3 regions of the Alkalihalobacterium alkalinitrilicum genome follow, and region 3 is predicted to be linked to each of the others. Evidence: a T-box and tRNA genes for the amino acid it is inferred to sense, from the RefSeq annotation. Region 3 holds a T-box; the other regions hold tRNA genes.
What was found. The T-box of region 3 lies ahead of pheS (phenylalanine--tRNA ligase subunit alpha). A T-box ahead of a tRNA ligase gene usually reads a tRNA of that ligase, here a tRNA-Phe.

Region 1 (4,179 bases), 3.5 Mb from region 3:
TCTAGAAGAACTTTTGACGTATACGCCTCCACCTGCGGTTACACTTGAAGACATCGAGGAAGGTCCCTATCCAGTAGATAAAGAGGAAACATACGAACAATGGTGCCGCCGAAAAGAATTATATTTATCGTTGGTCCCTTCATTTCTTTCGGGGAATTCGAAAGACGACATTCATGTATCATTTTTAGCTGGTGAACGGAATGAATATTTCGCATTTTTATTTGAATTAATGAAACAAGAGTTTGTCATTACGAGGCAGTTTTTCTTTGAAACATTAAAAGGCTATGAAACAAGTACAAATAATAAGAAGAAATTTTATATAGAAAGAACGAAACAATGCTATTTACAATCATATGGTTTATTTGATCGAGTTGCTACTTTCATAAAAGAATACTTTGATCTAACACTTCCCAAAAAAGTGACATATCATGGAATTTGGCATGAAAATGATGACCCTAAGTACGAAAATACAAGAAAGTCATTTAGAGAATCCATGAATTACAATCCATTTTTACAAACACTTTACAGCCTTTCGAGAGATATTTTTTATGAAAAAGAAAAAAGTCATCTTGCAGAGGAATACTCTGATCTAGCTAAAATCCGAAACTTAATAGCGCATTCTTTCATTTACATCAAGGTTGAGAATGACGGATCATCCGAACCTCATAATAAAATCGAAACCATCACTATTGAAGATCTTTTGAAAAAAACAGAAGCTCTCCTTACAAGAGTTAGAGATGTTTTAGTGTACTTAGTCTTGTTTTTATTAGCAGAAGAAAAAGTAAAAGCATTGGAATAGATCTTATTTTATAATAAGCACCTTTCTCTACCTTTTCTGAAGTAAATTTTTATTTTAAACACATATTTAAAACGGTCAAAAAGTGATTGATAAGAATGGTTGGATTAATATTCAAATTGTAGGGAAGAAAGAAAAAAACAAAATCAATCACTTTTTCAACTTGTATTCCATAACTACTTATGATAATATATAAATCACGTCGCAAATAGACTTTGTCCACTAGGCATAACGAGCAAATCTACGATGAAAATACATCGAGTTGTCTCGACGCATACACTGCGAAGAATAAGCAAGTAGAGGAAGAGACAGTCTTGCTACGATGAGTAACATCATCCGTATGCTTTATAACCTCGCGGGGTGGAGCATGGAGCAAAGCTTCTTGATTTTACATCGACATGTCGTGACGCATCAAGCTACAAAGCGTTACGAGAAGAGGAAACGATGACCTCTTAGAAAAAACATCATCTGTAAGCTATATAACGTCGCGGGGTGGAGCAACGAGCAAAACTACGATGAAATAACATCGAGTTGTCTCGACGCATACACTGCGAAGAATAAGCAAGTAGAGGAAGAGACAGTCTTGCTACGATGAGTAACATCATCCGTAAGCGCTCATATTATCGCGGGGTGGAGCATGGAGCAAAGCTTCTTGATTTTACATCGACATGTCGTGACGCATCAAGCTACAAAGCGTTACGAGAAGAGGAAACGATGACCTCTTAGAAAAAACATCATCTGTAAGCTATATACCGTCGCGGGGTGGAGCATGGAGCAAAGCTTCTTGATTTTACATCGACATGTCGTGACGCATCAAGCTACAAAGCGTTACGAGAAGAGGAAACGATGACCTCTTAGAAAAAACATCATCTGTAAGCTATATAACGTCGCGGGGTGGAGCAGTCTGGTAGCTCGTCGGGCTCATAACCCGAAGGTCATAGGTTCAAATCCTATCCCCGCAACCAAAATAATTACCGCACCTACGTCGAGCATCAGCTGAGATAGCGAGTATCAGTAATATTTGAAGAGTGCAACCAAATTTGTTCATATATGGTCCCGTGGTGTAGCGGTTAACATGCCTGCCTGTCACGCAGGAGATCGCGGGTTCGATTCCCGTCGGGACCGCCATTCTTATTCAGTAGTTTTACTACTGTTGTAATAGATTTGTGGCTCGGTAGCTCAGTCGGTAGAGCAATGGACTGAAAATCCATGTGTCGGCGGTTCGATTCCGTCCCGAGCCACCATTGATTCTAGGGGCATAGTTTAAAGGTAGAACTACGGTCTCCAAAACCGTCAGTGTGGGTTCAATTCCTACTGCCCCTGCCATAAAGAAAGCCTTATATTATGGCGGTTGTGGCGAAGTGGTTAACGCACCGGATTGTGGTTCCGGCATTCGTGGGTTCGATTCCCATCAGCCGCCCCATTTTGTAAGATTAAAAAGTTTTTGGGCTATAGCCAAGCGGTAAGGCAACGGACTTTGACTCCGTCATGCGTAGGTTCGAATCCTGCTAGCCCAGCCATTTTGCGGAAGTAGTTCAGTGGTAGAACATCACCTTGCCAAGGTGAGGGTCGCGGGTTCGAGTCCCGTCTTCCGCTCCAAGTAAATAGTCTGCTATGCCGGGGTGGTGGAATTGGCAGACACACAGGACTTAAAATCCTGCGGTAGGTGACTACCGTGCCGGTTCAAGTCCGGCCCTCGGCACCATTTGCGCCCTTAGCTCAGCTGGATAGAGTGTTTGACTACGAATCAAAAGGTCGGGAGTTCGAATCTCTCAGGGCGCGCCATTATTTTTTTATGAAGAGAGACATGAATAAATTAACTATACATAACGTGTTAAGCCATTCAGAAAAATCTGAATGGCTTTTATGATTTTAAAAAAAAATTGTATTTTAATTAACTTGAAGTGAATATTATCACATATTTATTTTTTAATTTCTCTTACAATTAAAATAGAAAATTACTAGTCCGTTAATATGGTTATAAAATTTCAAGGAATCTATTTAAAATTAGAATTAAAGTGAGGTGATCATCATGGATAATTTATGTGAGCGAACCCCTTTCCCAGGACATCATCCCTTACATCAACTTAAAGGTCTAATTTGTCACACAATGCACATAAAGAAAGGAGATCATCTTTTTCAAGAAGGGGTACAGGCTAAAGAAATTTATTTAATTAAGTCAGGAAAGGTTCAAATTAGTAAAATAGTATCTGGTGGCAAAGAACTGATATTACGAATATGTGCTAAGGAAGAAATTATTGGTGAGCTAACCCTCCTTGCAGAAGATCCGAAGTACTTATTAAATGCAAAAGTCATTGAGGATACTGAAGTAGGCGTAATTAATAGAGAGATATTAGAAGAAGCCTTTCTTCGGGATAGTCGTTTAGCTTTTGAATATATGAAATGGATGGGTGACCATTTTCGCAGAACGCAAACAAGGTTTCACGATTTAATTTTATCAGGAAAAAAAGGTGCCGTAATTACAACATTAATTCGCTTATCCAATAGTTTTGGCCGCACTCTTAAAAACGGGATACTAATTGAACTATATTTAACCAATCAAACATTAGGGAAGTTTTGCGGTACCACAAGAGAACAAGTCAATCGTATTCTAAGTGAATTACGAAAAGACAATATTATCAGTATTGAAATGGGATATATTACGATTCACGATATGAAATATTTAAGAGATGAAGTAGGCTGTGACAATTGTGCAATGGATTTATGTACGATTGGCTAAATGAATTATATGAATTAGGAGTGAGTTTATGAAAAGAATGGAGTTACCTCTTGTTTATTCATGCTCTGGATGTTCTTCAGCAGCACAAACGGCAAACATGGTTGCGATAAAAATGGACCGTGAAAACTTCGCCGAAATGTCCTGCATTGCTGGTGTTGGTGGCGATGTAAAACCACTAGTACGAACAGCAAAATCTGGTCGAAACACCATTGCTATTGACGGTTGTCCCTTATCCTGTTGCAAAAGTTGCCTAGCTAGACATGATGTTGAACCTGCGCATCATTTCGTCCTTTCTAACTTAGACATACCAAAAATTAATGGAGAAGACCCTAACCACGTAATGAATGCGTACAATCAGATTTTAGAACTTACTAACACACCATCATTATATATAAGACAAGATAAGAAGAGTACACTATGAGAAGAACTTGTGTACTCTTCTTTTTCATTCAGTTAATGAGCAATTATTTAAATAAATACTTGTTATGGTGCAGTGCTAATATCAACATTTCTTCTAGACTACTTTCCTACAAATTAGAAGAGTTGCAGTAAAATTCTTAAACGAAGTAAAAAAATATATTAATTAATTTGTAAAACCTTATGATATCAGCAGAAGATGTATTGGCATGAATTTTGCAAATAA
Region 2 (4,179 bases), 1.5 Mb from region 3:
TAACCGTCTCCCAAACCGTTATTATGATTTCCATTGGGAACTTAATGATACAGCCAGTAAGTGAGCGAAACATTTGGATTACATTTCTCATTGCACTTTTACTTATTCTTACTTTAATTTTTATTGAATTTCTTCAAGTTAAGTTTGACAAAGTTGAAAGTTTTTTTACTGGAAAATCAATTATTGTAATCGAAGATGGTGTAATCAATATTAAAAACTTAAAAAAATTAAGACTTACAGTCGATCAATTAGAAATGCGCTTACGTCAAGCCAATGTGCAACACATTAGTCAAGTTAAGTGGGCAACTGTTGAAGTTAGCGGCCAACTTGGCATTATATTAGATGAACAAAGTCAATTAGCTACCAAAAAAGACATACAAACATTATTAGATTATATTCACACTAAATTTCCTTCAGGCCAAGCTCCACCAATTATTACTGAGCAAAAAAAATATCCTACGCTGTTTACAGAATCAATAACTAAGAAACACCAAAATGGCGCTCCACCAAGACAATTGGACTGAATCAACGTTATCAGTCCTCTTTAGTCTGCTAAAGGTACCTGGCGCTAAAAAGGGAATTACCTATAAACGGTAATTCCCTTACATATGTATATTCTCTTTATTTATGAATAGAATGGTGCGGGTGAAGGGACTCGAACCCCCACGTCAAAGACACTAGATCCTAAGTCTAGCGCGTCTGCCAATTCCGCCACACCCGCAAAAACAAAAAATGGTGAGCCATGAAGGACTCGAACCTTCGACCCTCTGATTAAAAGTCAGATGCTCTACCAACTGAGCTAATGGCTCCCGAATTAAATGTAGCTTATTCACTTTGATTTTTGAACGAATATCTTCCTAACACAAAAATGAGTATTAACTTATTACTCATTTTAATAAACTTTTTTTAAGTTTATAGTGGTGCCGGCGAGAGGACTTGAACCCCCAACCTACTGATTACAAGTCAGTTGCTCTACCAATTGAGCTACACCGGCATGGTGGAGGATGACGGGCTCGAACCGCCGACCCCCTGCTTGTAAGGCAGGTGCTCTCCCAGCTGAGCTAATCCTCCATGAAAACTGGAACAAAAAAATTTAAATTGGTGACCCGTACGGGATTCGAACCCGTGTTACCGCCGTGAAAGGGCGGTGTCTTAACCGCTTGACCAACGGGCCAGTAAGTGGCTCCACAGGCAGGACTCGAACCTGCGACCGATCGGTTAACAGCCGATTGCTCTACCAACTGAGCTACTGTGGAATAATATATGGTGGGCCTAAGTGGACTCGAACCACCGACCTCACGCTTATCAGGCGTGCGCTCTAACCAGCTGAGCTATAGGCCCTATTGAATTTAAATTCGTCATGGTCGGGAAGACAGGATTTGAACCTGCGACCCCCTGGTCCCAAACCAGGTGCTCTACCAAGCTGAGCCACTTCCCGTATTAAATTGGCGCGCCCTGAGAGATTCGAACTCCCGACCTTTTGATTCGTAGTCAAACACTCTATCCAGCTGAGCTAAGGGCGCATATGGTGCCGAGGGCCGGACTTGAACCGGCACGGTAGTCACCTACCGCAGGATTTTAAGTCCTGTGTGTCTGCCAATTCCACCACCCCGGCTAGACAGACTATTTTCTTGGAGCGGAAGACGGGACTCGAACCCGCGACCCTCACCTTGGCAAGGTGATGTTCTACCACTGAACTACTTCCGCATAATGGCTGGGCTAGCAGGATTCGAACCTACGCATGACGGAGTCAAAGTCCGTTGCCTTACCGCTTGGCTATAGCCCATAAATTTTTATACTATTAAAATGGGGCGGCTGATGGGAATTGAACCCACGAATGCCGGAATCACAATCCGGTGCGTTAACCACTTCGCCACAACCGCCACAATATAATGGTCTCTCTGGCAGGGGCAGTAGGAATTGAACCCACACTGACGGTTTTGGAGACCGTAGTTCTACCTTTAAACTATGCCCCTAGAGTAAAAAATGGTGGAGGGGGACGGATTCGAACCGCCGAACCCTCAGGGAGCGGATTTACAGTCCGCCGCGTTTAGCCACTTCGCTACCCCTCCAACATTAAATGGTGGCTCGGGACGGAATCGAACCGCCGACACATGGATTTTCAGTCCATTGCTCTACCGACTGAGCTACCGAGCCTTATTCAACTTGCGATAAGCATTGAATTTCTTGCTTCTCTAAACTCTAATATTTTATGGCGGTCCCGACGGGAATCGAACCCGCGATCTCCTGCGTGACAGGCAGGCATGTTAACCGCTACACCACGGGACCACACTAAAAGTTATTTTGGTTGCGGGGATAGGATTTGAACCTATGACCTTCGGGTTATGAGCCCGACGAGCTACCAGACTGCTCCACCCCGCGACGTTATATAGCTTACGGATGATGTTTTTTCTAAGAGGTCATCGTTTCCTCTTCTCGTAACGCTTTGTAGCTTGATGCGTCACGACATGTCGATGTGAATTCATGAAGTATAGCTCCATGCTCCACCCCGCGATAATATGAATGCTTATGGATGATGTTACTCATCGAAGCAATTGGCTTTCTTTTTCTCTACTTGCGTTTCCTCGAAATGGATTCGATGATATACAGTAAATAGATGGTCTAAGTTATTAAATAAATATGGGGGAGGAAGAGGGATTCGAACCCCCGCGCGGTTTAACCCGCCTGTCGGTTTTCAAGACCGATCCCTTCAGCCGGACTTGGGTATTCCTCCGAATGAAAAATCCTGGTGGAGCCTAGCGGGGTCGAACCGCTGACCTCCTGCGTGCAAGGCAGGCGCTCTCCCAGCTGAGCTAAGGCCCCAGATAATATTTATTTAATAGCCTAGCGACGTCCTACTCTCACAGGGGGAAGCCCCCAACTACCATCGGCGCTGAAGAGCTTAACTTCCGTGTTCGGCATGGGAACGGGTGTGACCTCTTCGCTATCGCCACTAGACTTATAAAATTGTGATAAGCTTCGCATTTCTTCGTTGGCTGCGCTCCCTGCGTTGCTCATGTACCCTTCAAACGTACATTCCGCTACTCGTGAACTTGCCGCCTCGAACTACTCGCTTCTAACAATTTTCTATTAGGATTTTTGATAAGCTGCGAATTTCTTCGTCAGTTTCAATTCTTGCGGTGCTCCGACGTACAGGATGTACTAGTGCCGACGTTGTCACAGGACGTGACGAACTTAGTCGGTTACCTTTCCGATACGCTCCACTCCTCAGAATTTCACTTCCTCGAACTTCTTGCTTCTGAAAATCCTTTTTTAAGTTGTGATAAGCTTCGAAGTGATTCGATGCTTATGATTGAGAGTCATTCTCTCAAAACTGGATAATGTACTAGAAGAATATCAACGCTTTATGTTTTGGATAAGCCCTCGACCGATTAGTATCTCTCAGCTCCACGTGTCACCACGCTTCCACCCGAGACCTATCAACCTCATCATCTCTAAGGGGTCTTACTTACTTAACGTAATGGGAAATCTCATCTTGAGGGGGGCTTCACGCTTAGATGCTTTCAGCGCTTATCCCGTCCACACGTAGCTACCCAGCTATGCTCCTGGCGGAACAACTGGTACACCAGCGGTGTGTCCATCCCGGTCCTCTCGTACTAAGGACAGCTCCTCTCAAATTTCCTACGCCCACGACGGATAGGGACCGAACTGTCTCACGACGTTCTGAACCCAGCTCGCGTACCGCTTTAATGGGCGAACAGCCCAACCCTTGGGACCTACTTCAGCCCCAGGATGCGATGAGCCGACATCGAGGTGCCAAACCTCCCCGTCGATGTGGACTCTTGGGGGAGATAAGCCTGTTATCCCCAGGGTAGCTTTTATCCGTTGAGCGATGGCCCTTCCATGCGGAACCACCGGATCACTAAGCCCGACTTTCGTCCCTGCTCGACTTGTAGGTCTCGCAGTCAAGCTCCCTTATGCCTTTGCACTCTACGAATGATTTCCAACCATTCTGAGGGAACCTTTGGGCGCCTCCGTTACTGTTTAGGAGGCGACCGCCCCAGTCAAACTGCCCACCTGACACTGTCCCTGAACCGGATCACGGTTCGAGGTTAGAACTTCAATACAGCCAGGGTAGTATCCCACCGACGCCTCCACGTAAGCTGGCGCTCACGCTTCCAAGGCTCCTACCTATCCTGTACAAGCTGTACCAAAATC
Region 3 (4,179 bases):
CTACTACATTACTAATCGGGCGAATGCCCGCTGCTATTAATCGGTTTTGAAGCCATAAAGGTGATGGTCCGATTTTTACATTTTTAATAACCTTTGCACCGTAATACGGATTTTCTTCTGACGCTTCGACATGAACGGAAACGTAATCTGCCGCTTTTTCACTACTTGTACTTTCCGCAATTGTTGGGTGTTTTACGTCACGACCTAATAATGCAGCCATTTCATAGGCTACTCCAAGCATACTTAAGCAATCGGAGCGATTTGGCGTTAAATCTAATTCTAAGACTTCATCTGTTAAATTCAATGCTTCAAGCGCATCTTGACCAGCTTCCACTTCTTCTGGAAAATTATAAATGCCTTCTGCAAACTCTTTAGGAATTAACTTACCTTCAATTCCTAACTCTTGAAGAGAACAAATCATTCCTTGGGACAATTCCCCACGAAGCTTCGCTTTTTTAATTTTAAAGTTTCCTGGTAATACAGCACCTACAGTTGCAACCGCTACTTTTTGCCCTGCGCCGACATTCGCTGCACCACAAACAATTTGTAAATGTTCTTCTGCACCAACATCGACTTTACACACTCGTAATTTATCCGCATTTGGATGCTGTGTACATTCCAAAACATGGCCGACGACGACACCACTCATTCCTTTTTTTAGTGAATGAATGATATCGACTTCAATTCCACCTTTAGTTAACCTGTCTGCAATTTCAGCTGGTGTTAAATCCGCTACATCTATATAATCTTGAAGCCATTTATAAGAAACTAACATATTCTTTCCTCCCTCTTACACTCGTTTAAATTGTTCTAAGAATCGTAAGTCATTTGTATAAAAATGACGAATATCATCAATACCGTACTTTAACATTGCGAGACGTTCAACACCCATACCGAAAGCAAAGCCACTATATTTCTTTGGATCGAATCCACCCATTTCAAGAACGCGTGGATGTACCATACCAGCGCCAAGCACTTCAATCCAACCTGTTTGTTTACAAACTCTACAACCTTTTCCACCACAAATTCCACACGAAACATCCACTTCAACAGAAGGCTCTGTAAACGGGAAGAAACTTGGACGAAGACGAATCGTACGTTCTTCACCAAAATATCTCTTAGCAAACGTAGCAAGAACACCCTTTAAATCACTCATGCGGACATTTTCGTCTATGTAAAGCCCTTCGATTTGCATAAACTGATGCGAGTGAGTGGCGTCATCATCATCTCGTCTGAATACTTTTCCTGGACAAATGATTTTCACAGGGCCTTGTCCTTGATATTCTTCCATCGTACGGGCTTGAACTGGTGACGTATGTGTACGTAATAACAAATCATTAGTAATATAAAAAGAATCCTGCATATCACGTGCTGGGTGATCTTTCGGTAAGTTGAGTGCTTCAAAGTTATAATAATCTGTTTCAACTTCTGGACCTTCAGCCACCTCAAAGCCCATTCCGATAAAAACATCTTCGACATGCTCAACAACCGCTGTTAATGGATGACGAGCTCCTTTTGCGACTGGTCTGCCTGGAAGTGTCACATCGATACTTTCCTCAGCTAATTTACGCTCTACTTCTTGTGCTTCTAGATGTGACTCTTTTTCTTCTAATTTTTCAGTAATAGCGGCACGAACATCATTGGCCATTTGCCCTATAAGTGGTCGTTCTTCTGCTGATAGTTGCCCCATCCCTCTTAACACTTCCGTAATTGGACCTTTCTTTCCTAAATAAGCGACACGAATATCTTGTAATGCTTTTAACGTATCAGCTTGCGCCACTTTTTCAAGCGCTTCTGTTTTCAGACCTTCTAATCGATCTTTCATTAGATTTTTCCTCCTTTTTATATACAACTAAAATGTACCTAGATTATTGGGAAAAAACGATTGTCTAACAAAGATGGTACACTTTGAAAGAACTTTGTATTGTAAAAAAAATAGAGCCATCGCCCCAAATTAAGGGACGATGGCTCGTGGTACCACCCTTATTAGCAATAGAATCCACTATCACTCACTTCATTAGGTAACGGCTTTCACCGATACACTTTAATAAGATTAATCATGAATAATCTTATGTTCCAGTGCTAGCTCAAGAGTGAATTCACCTGTATCAACCATAGAAATGCTTTCAGTCTAAGACATTTCCTCCCTAAATGGTGATGGACAGCTTACTACTCTCCTTCATCGCTTTTAACAATATCGAGTTATGTAATATCAAACTTATTAAAGTATAGAAAAAAATAACACACAGCGCAAGTGGAATTATTGATTTCTCAATCCATATATTAAGATAGCTGTTGCAATCGCGACATTTAATGATTCAGCCTTACCGTAAATGGGAACATACAAGTTCAAGTCCGTTTGTTTTAATAGCTCTTTTGAAACCCCTTCACCTTCATTACCAACAATGAGTGCATAAGATGATGTTGTCTCTACTTCGTTATAATCTCGTCCATTCTCAAGCGCCGTCCCATAAACTGGGATTTCAAGTGTTTTCATGTTAGTAACCCACTCATTTAAGTTACCTCTTATTATCGGAAGATGGAAAAGCGAACCTTGTGTTGAACGAATGACTTTGCCATTATATAGATCCACTGAACCATCACCTAACACGACCCCATCCATTCCTGCAGCATCGGCAGTACGGATAATCGTGCCAACATTACCTGGGTCTTGAACGGCATCGAGAAATAGATATTTTCCTTTTTTAGGAGCTAAAAGATGCTCAAACTGTTGACAGATAGCGATGACACCTTGTGGAGTTCGAGTTTCACTTAGCTCTACCATCACGCGGTCCGTCACATAAGTAATCGGAACTTGCCAATCCGACCAACTTTTTGGCACATCATATTCTTCGGATATAATTAGTTCTTCTGGCACAATCCCCGATGTACGTGCTTCTTCTATTAAATGAGTTCCTTCAAGTATAAATTGCTTTTCTGCGTCTCGTCCTTTTTTTGTATGTAGTTTTTTCCACTGTTTCACTTTCGGGTTTTTCACCGATTCAATTCGATTCATGGTAGACTCCTCACCCTTTTTCTTTACCTTTCAATTTTAGACAATCTTTTCTAATTATACCCACCAAATTATACATAAACCTCAAAAAATTTCACAAACTAAGAAAGAAAGAATAAATATCCACCAAATGAAGGAGTGCTAAGCGATGAGCTTTAATTTACGTGGGGCAATACTAGCGAATGTTCAAGGAAGTAGCGAAGATCAAGTCGAAGCAACAATAGCTGATGCGATGTCTAGTGGTGAAGAAAAAATGTTACCTGGACTCGGTGTACTATTCGAAGTGTATTGGAAAAATGCAAGTGAAGATCAGAAGCAACAGATGGTATCTCAAATTACAAATGGTCTTCAAAGATAATCCGGCGAATTCGCCGGATTTTTTTTTAAGACGAGTATGAAAATCAACTTCCTATGAAATTTATTTGATTATTCTCCTGCTTTAACCCGAAACCGTACTAGCCCATTATAAAAGATCAACTTTCGTTGATTGTATGCTAATTAGCGTCACCACTGTCTATCATACAATCCCCGTATTTGTCATATAACGGAAGCATTGTCCGTTCCTGGTTTGACCACCACTCTAACACGGTCAATTAGCAGTTAATCGAACGTAATTTCTTTCACTGTATCCGAGTCTAACTTCTTAATCACTTCTACAATTAATTTTACTGCATTCTCGAAGTCATCACGGTGTAATATGGCAGCGTGTGTGTGGATGTATCGTGTTGCGATTGTAATGGAAAGTGATGGTACACCATTTGCAGTTAAGTGAATCGCGCCTGAATCTGTTCCTCCACCAGCTACATAATCAAATTGATATGGAATATTATTTTCTTCTGCAGTTGAAGTTACAAAGTCTCTTAAGCCTTTATGAGAAACCATTGATGCGTCGTACATGATAATTTGTGGACCTTCACCCATTTTAGCAAGTGCATCTTTTTCGCTAACACCAGGTGTATCACCTGCAATACCAACATCTACACCAAAACCAATATCTGGTTGGATCAAGTGAGCTGATGTTCTCGCACCACGTAACCCAACTTCTTCTTGAACGGTTCCTACACCATAGACTGTATTCGGATGCTCTACATCTTTTAATTGTTTTAATACTTCAATTGCGATCGCACAACCAATACGGTTATCCCATGCTTTCGCCATTAAGTATT

Region 1: it encodes a tRNA-Phe, which carries the amino acid that the T-box ahead of pheS (phenylalanine--tRNA ligase subunit alpha) is inferred to sense. The anticodon was not compared.
Region 2: it encodes a tRNA-Phe, which carries the amino acid that the T-box ahead of pheS (phenylalanine--tRNA ligase subunit alpha) is inferred to sense. The anticodon was not compared.

The regions. Positions count from the first base shown of each region.
Region 1 covers NZ_KV917368.1:1,112,463-1,116,641, forward strand. Annotated here, with positions in the region: gene BK574_RS05230 (LA2681 family HEPN domain-containing protein) at 1-799, shown strand, start outside; gene BK574_RS28730 (hypothetical protein) at 1,119-1,244, shown strand; gene BK574_RS28735 (hypothetical protein) at 1,388-1,522, shown strand; tRNA gene BK574_RS05235 (tRNA-Met) at 1,685-1,761, shown strand; tRNA gene BK574_RS05240 (tRNA-Asp) at 1,849-1,924, shown strand; tRNA gene BK574_RS05245 (tRNA-Phe) at 1,965-2,040, shown strand; tRNA gene BK574_RS05250 (tRNA-Trp) at 2,049-2,122, shown strand; tRNA gene BK574_RS05255 (tRNA-His) at 2,144-2,219, shown strand; tRNA gene BK574_RS05260 (tRNA-Gln) at 2,242-2,316, shown strand; tRNA gene BK574_RS05265 (tRNA-Gly) at 2,321-2,395, shown strand; tRNA gene BK574_RS05270 (tRNA-Leu) at 2,413-2,501, shown strand; tRNA gene BK574_RS05275 (tRNA-Arg) at 2,505-2,581, shown strand; gene BK574_RS05280 (Crp/Fnr family transcriptional regulator) at 2,829-3,536, shown strand; gene BK574_RS05285 (putative zinc-binding protein) at 3,565-3,957, shown strand.
Region 2 covers NZ_KV917368.1:3,179,749-3,183,927, forward strand. Annotated here, with positions in the region: gene BK574_RS15310 (DUF421 domain-containing protein) at 1-524, shown strand, start outside; tRNA gene BK574_RS15315 (tRNA-Leu) at 638-721, opposite strand; tRNA gene BK574_RS15320 (tRNA-Lys) at 734-809, opposite strand; tRNA gene BK574_RS15325 (tRNA-Thr) at 919-994, opposite strand; tRNA gene BK574_RS15330 (tRNA-Val) at 996-1,071, opposite strand; tRNA gene BK574_RS15335 (tRNA-Glu) at 1,100-1,174, opposite strand; tRNA gene BK574_RS15340 (tRNA-Asn) at 1,181-1,256, opposite strand; tRNA gene BK574_RS15345 (tRNA-Ile) at 1,265-1,341, opposite strand; tRNA gene BK574_RS15350 (tRNA-Pro) at 1,362-1,438, opposite strand; tRNA gene BK574_RS15355 (tRNA-Arg) at 1,447-1,523, opposite strand; tRNA gene BK574_RS15360 (tRNA-Leu) at 1,527-1,615, opposite strand; tRNA gene BK574_RS15365 (tRNA-Gly) at 1,633-1,707, opposite strand; tRNA gene BK574_RS15370 (tRNA-Gln) at 1,712-1,786, opposite strand; tRNA gene BK574_RS15375 (tRNA-His) at 1,808-1,883, opposite strand; tRNA gene BK574_RS15380 (tRNA-Trp) at 1,903-1,976, opposite strand; tRNA gene BK574_RS15385 (tRNA-Tyr) at 1,988-2,072, opposite strand; tRNA gene BK574_RS15390 (tRNA-Phe) at 2,082-2,157, opposite strand; tRNA gene BK574_RS15395 (tRNA-Asp) at 2,214-2,289, opposite strand; tRNA gene BK574_RS15400 (tRNA-Met) at 2,306-2,382, opposite strand; gene BK574_RS28855 (hypothetical protein) at 2,413-2,547, opposite strand; tRNA gene BK574_RS15405 (tRNA-Ser) at 2,642-2,734, opposite strand; tRNA gene BK574_RS15410 (tRNA-Ala) at 2,748-2,823, opposite strand; rRNA gene rrf (5S ribosomal RNA) at 2,843-2,958, opposite strand; rRNA gene BK574_RS15420 (23S ribosomal RNA) at 3,373-4,179, opposite strand, start outside.
Region 3 covers NZ_KV917368.1:4,653,235-4,657,413, reverse strand. Annotated here, with positions in the region: gene pheT (phenylalanine--tRNA ligase subunit beta) at 1-775, opposite strand, end outside; gene pheS (phenylalanine--tRNA ligase subunit alpha) at 791-1,825, opposite strand; T-box leader at 1,955-2,192, opposite strand; gene BK574_RS22525 (TrmH family RNA methyltransferase) at 2,261-3,016, opposite strand; gene sspI (small acid-soluble spore protein SspI) at 3,162-3,371, shown strand; gene BK574_RS22515 (M42 family metallopeptidase) at 3,614-4,179, opposite strand, start outside.